DNA from 2 places in the Mycobacterium sp. EPa45 genome. Region 1 is predicted to be linked to the other one. Evidence: predicted binding sites of a transcription regulator. Region 1 holds the regulator's gene; the other holds the start of a gene.

The links. The regulator HspR, encoded in region 1, represses chaperone genes until heat shock. The targets are predictions, from matches to a motif close to ANNTGAGTNNNNNNNACTCANNT.
Region 2: a site for HspR is predicted at 1,188-1,210, ahead of lon (endopeptidase La). Genes of this name have one in related genera too.

What each region holds. Positions count from the first base shown of each region.
Region 1 is NZ_CP011773.1:625,407-627,809, forward strand. It holds gene dnaJ (molecular chaperone DnaJ) at 1-997, shown strand, start outside; gene AB431_RS02800 (heat shock protein transcriptional repressor HspR) at 997-1,377, shown strand; gene AB431_RS02805 (aldose 1-epimerase) at 1,397-2,299, opposite strand; gene AB431_RS02810 (hypothetical protein) at 2,320-2,403, opposite strand, start outside.
Region 2 is NZ_CP011773.1:3,493,249-3,495,651, forward strand. It holds gene AB431_RS16785 (esterase family protein) at 93-1,091, shown strand; gene lon (endopeptidase La) at 1,222-2,403, shown strand, end outside.

The DNA of each region.
Region 1 (2,403 bases):
CCTGACCGATCCGGCCAAGCGCAAGGAGTACGACGAGACCCGGCGGATGTTCGCCGGCGGTGGTTTCCGCCGCGGCAACGGCGGAGGCAACTTCGGCGGCTTCAGTGGCTACGGCGCCGACGGCGGCGAGTTCAACCTGAACGACCTGTTCGACACGGCCGGCCAAACCGGCGGCACCAACATCGGCGACCTGTTCGGTGGCCTGTTCGGGCGCGGCGCACAACCACGGCCCAGCCGGCCGCGGCGCGGAAAGGACCTCGAGACCGAGACCGATCTCGACTTCCTGGAGGCGACCAAGGGTGTCGCGATGCCACTGCGGCTGACCAGCCCTGCGCCGTGCACGAATTGCCATGGCAGCGGCGCACGTCCGGGCACCAGCCCGAAGGTGTGTCCGACGTGCAACGGCTCCGGGGTGATCAACCGTAACCAGGGCGCGTTCGGGTTCTCCGAGCCGTGCACCGACTGCCGGGGCAGTGGCTCGATCATCGAGCATCCCTGCGACGAGTGTCGCGGCACCGGGGTCACCACCCGGACCCGCACGATCAACGTCCGGATCCCGCCGGGTGTCGAGGACGGTCAGCGCATCCGGCTGGCCGGCCAGGGAGAAGCCGGGCTGCGGGGTGCGCCGTCGGGCGATCTGTATGTCACCGTGCATGTGCGGCCCGACAAGGTGTTCGGCCGTGACGGCGACGACCTGACCGTGACGGTCCCGGTGAGCTTCACCGAATTAGCTTTGGGTACAACGCTTTCCGTACCAACCCTGGAGGGCAAGGTCGGTGTGCGGGTGCCGAAGGGCACCGCCGACGGCCGGATCCTGCGGGTGCGTGGGCGCGGGGTGCCCAAGCGCGACGGCGGCCACGGCGACCTGTTGGTCACTGTCAAGGTGGCGGTGCCACCCAACCTGGAGGGGCAGGCGCTGGAGGCGCTGGAGGCCTACGCGGCCGCGGAGCGGTCCAGCGGGTTCGACCCCCGGGCGGGATGGGCGGGTAACCGCTGATGGCCGCGTCCAACGAGTCCCGGGAGACCCGAACGTTTCTGATCTCGGTGGCCGCCGAGCTGGCCGGTATGCATGCGCAGACCCTGCGCACGTACGACCGGCTCGGTCTGGTCAGCCCTCAGCGCAGCTCCGGTGGCGGACGGCGCTATTCGGAACGCGACGTCGAGCTGCTGCGTGAAGTGCAGCGGCTGTCGCAGGACGAAGGCGTCAACCTCGCGGGGATCAAGCGGATCATCGAGCTCACCAATCACGTCGAGGCCCTGCAGGCCCGCGTCGAGGAGATGATGGCCGAGCTGGAGTCGTTGCGGGCCAAACAGCGTCGTGATCTGGTGGTAGCGCCGAAGAGCACGGCGCTGGTCGTGTGGAAGCCGCGCCGGTAACGGATTGTCGGTTGGGGCGCTAGCTGACGCGGATGGTGAACACCGAGACGGCGGGCCGCCCGGGCACCGCGGTGCTGTAGCGACCCGCACTCAGCGCATCGGTCGGCGCGGCCATCGGCTCCAGACCCACGACGTCGTCATTGCCCGGCGCGAAGATCTGCGCGGCCGGGAATCCGTGGTCGAAGACCACCTCGATGCGACGGTCGCCGCCGGCGAGTGCGAACACCCCGCCCGGCGGCACCGCGTCGTACCCGTCGTCAAATGTCTTGTCGCCCAGCTTCTCCGAGTAGGCCGGCCAATCCACTACCTCACCGGTCGGGATGCCCCGGTCGTCCACCGGCAGATGGTGCAGCGGCGGCGTTTCCAGCGTCCACTCTGAGCGCGGGACCCCCGGAATGGTCAGGTAGGGGTGGAAGCCGTAACAGAGCGGCACCCCCGCGGAGGTGGTGGCCGTAACCGTGGTCTCCACCGTCAGCGCGCGGTCGGCCAGCGCGATCTCGAGGGTGACCACATGCGGGAACGGAAAGCTGGCCAACAAGGCCGGCCGGCTGCCGTAGTCCAGGTCGGCGATCAGCCGGTTCTGCGATTGCTCGGTGACCAGCCAGCCCGGGTAGGCCGCAAGTACGCCGTGGATCGGCAGGCCGTGCGGGTCGGTGCGGACACCGCCCTTCCCGGGCGTCAACGTCACTGCGCCACCGTCGAGCTCATACCCGTTGGCGCTCAACCGATTTGCCCACGGGTACAGTATCGGGATGCCCAGCGTCTTACCGTCGCTCAGATAGGCCTGCAGTCCTCGACGCTGGCCCAGTAGCTCCACGCCGTCATCGGACAGGGAGGTGCAGACCATGCCCGCCGAGGGCACATAGGTCGCCGTCAACGGTGACGACGGATCACGCAGAACGACGGACGGCAGCTCGGCCATCGTCGCATCCTATCGATGCGCTACAGACTCGGCGGGGACAGAACACCGTCCCGTCGGGCGCGGCCGAAATTGGCCATCACCCGATCCATCACGATCGCGTAGGC
Region 2 (2,403 bases), 2.9 Mb from region 1:
CGTACCGAAGCCGAGCTGCCGCGCGTGATTAGCTACCGGCACACAGCTCACCTCCGGCTGTGAAACACGTACGAAAGGTGATGGTTTCCGTCATGAAGATCGTCGATAAGTTGCGAGGCACATGGTTGCGCCGCGTGGCCGCAACCTTTGTGGCCGCACTAGCTCTGCCCGGCCTGATTGGTGTCGTCGGCGGGTCGGCGACCGCGGCCGCCTTCTCCAAGCCCGGACTCCCCGTGCTCTACCTCGATGTCCCGTCCGCCGCGATGGGACGCAATATCCGTATCCAATTCCAGGGCGGTGGCCCGCACGCGGTGTACCTGCTCGACGGCCTGCGCGCGCAGGACGACTACAACGGCTGGGACATCAACACCCCGGCGTTCGAGTGGCTGTACGGCTCCGGTCTGTCGACCGTCATGCCGGTCGGTGGGCAGTCCAGCTTCTACACCGACTGGTACCAGCCGTCGCAGGGCAATGGGCAGAACTACACCTACAAGTGGGAAACGTTCATGACCCAGGAGCTGCCGGCCTACCTGTCGGCCAACTACGGGGTCAACCCGAACGGCAACGCCGTCGTCGGCCTGTCGATGGCCGGTAGCGCATCGCTGACCTACTCGATCTATTACCCGCAGAAGTACGTCTACGCCGCTTCACTGTCGGGCTTCCTGAACCCCTCCGAGGGCTGGTGGCCGATGCTGATCGGTCTGGCGATGAACGACGCGGGCGGGTTCAACGCGCAGAGCATGTGGGGACCGTCGTCTGACCCGGCGTGGCGGCGCAACGACCCCATGGTCAACATCAACCAGCTGGTCGCCAACAACACCCGGGTCTGGATCTACTGCGGCACCGGTACGCCGTCGGAGCTGGACACCTCCGGTGGCGGCGGCAATCTGATGGCCGCTCAGTTCCTCGAAGGCTTCACGTTGCGGACCAACAAGACCTTCATGGACAACTACCTCGCGGCTGGTGGACGCAACGGCGTGTTCAACTTCCCCGCGAACGGCACGCACAGCTGGGGCTACTGGGGACAGCAGCTGCAGCAGATGATTCCGGACATGCAGCGGGTACTGGGAGCCACTCCCTCCGCTGGGTGATCCACCCCGAACAACAGCGAGCCTGTCGCCATCCCCCGGCGGCAGGCTCGCTGCTTTGTCGGCAGCGGACCCGGGGAACAAACTGGAACCGGTCAAGGTTGAGTCGGTCAGACTGAACTTTGGAGGATTGATGGCTGAAGCCAAATCTGTGCCGGTGTTGTTTGTCAGCGATCCGATCGTGCTGCCCGGGATGGTGGTGCCGATCACGCTTGACGACGCTGCCCGCGCGGCCGTCGATGCGGCTCGCTCGAGCGAATCCGGCAAGTTACTGATTGCCCCCCGACTGGACGATCGTTATCCGTCGTACGGCGTGCTGGCATCGATCGTGCAGGTGGGCCGGATTGCCGGTAGCACTGCCGCGGTCGTGCGTGGCGAAACCCGGGCGCACATCGGTGCCGGAACCACCGGACCCGGCGCGGCGCTGTGGGTAGAAGTCACCGAGGTCGCCGAGCCCGAGCCGACCGAGGACACCAAGGCGCTGGCCGCCGAGTACAAGAAGCTGCTGCTGGCGCTGCTACAACGCCGGGAAGCCTGGCAGCTGGTCGACGCCGTCAACCAGCTCACCGATCCGTCGGCGCTGGCCGACACCGCCGGCTACGCGTCGTATCTGTCGGACGTCCAGAAGCGCCAGCTGCTGGAGACCGAGAACGTCGACGCTCGCCTGCAGGTGCTGATCGACTGGACGGCCGAGCACCTCGCCGAGGTGGAGGTCAGCGACAAGATCTCCCAGGACGTGCGCGAGGGCATGGAGAAGACGCAGAAGGAGTTCCTGCTGCGTCAGCAGCTCAACGCGATTCGCAAGGAGCTGGGCGAAGGCGAACCCGACGGATCAGATGACTACCGTGGCCGCATCGAGGCAGCCGATCTGCCCGAGAAAGTCCGCGAGGCAGCGCTGCGGGAGGTCGGCAAGCTGGAACGCTCCAGCGAGCAGAGCCCCGAGGGCGGCTGGATCCGGACTTGGCTGGACACCGTCCTGGACCTGCCGTGGAACACCCGCACCTCCGACTCGACCGACCTCAGAGCGGCCCGGGACATCTTGGACGCCGACCACCACGGGCTGGACGACGTCAAGGACCGCATCGTCGAGTACTTGGCCGTGCGCACTCGTCGGGCCCAGCGTGGCCTGCAGGTCGTCGGCGGTCGCGGCTCGGGTGCCGTGATGGTGCTGGCCGGCCCTCCCGGTGTCGGCAAGACATCGCTGGGTGAAAGTGTGGCAAGGGCCTTGGGCCGCAAGTTCGTTCGCGTCGCCCTCGGTGGCGTGCGCGACGAGGCGGAGATCCGCGGCCACCGTCGCACCTACGTCGGCGCGTTG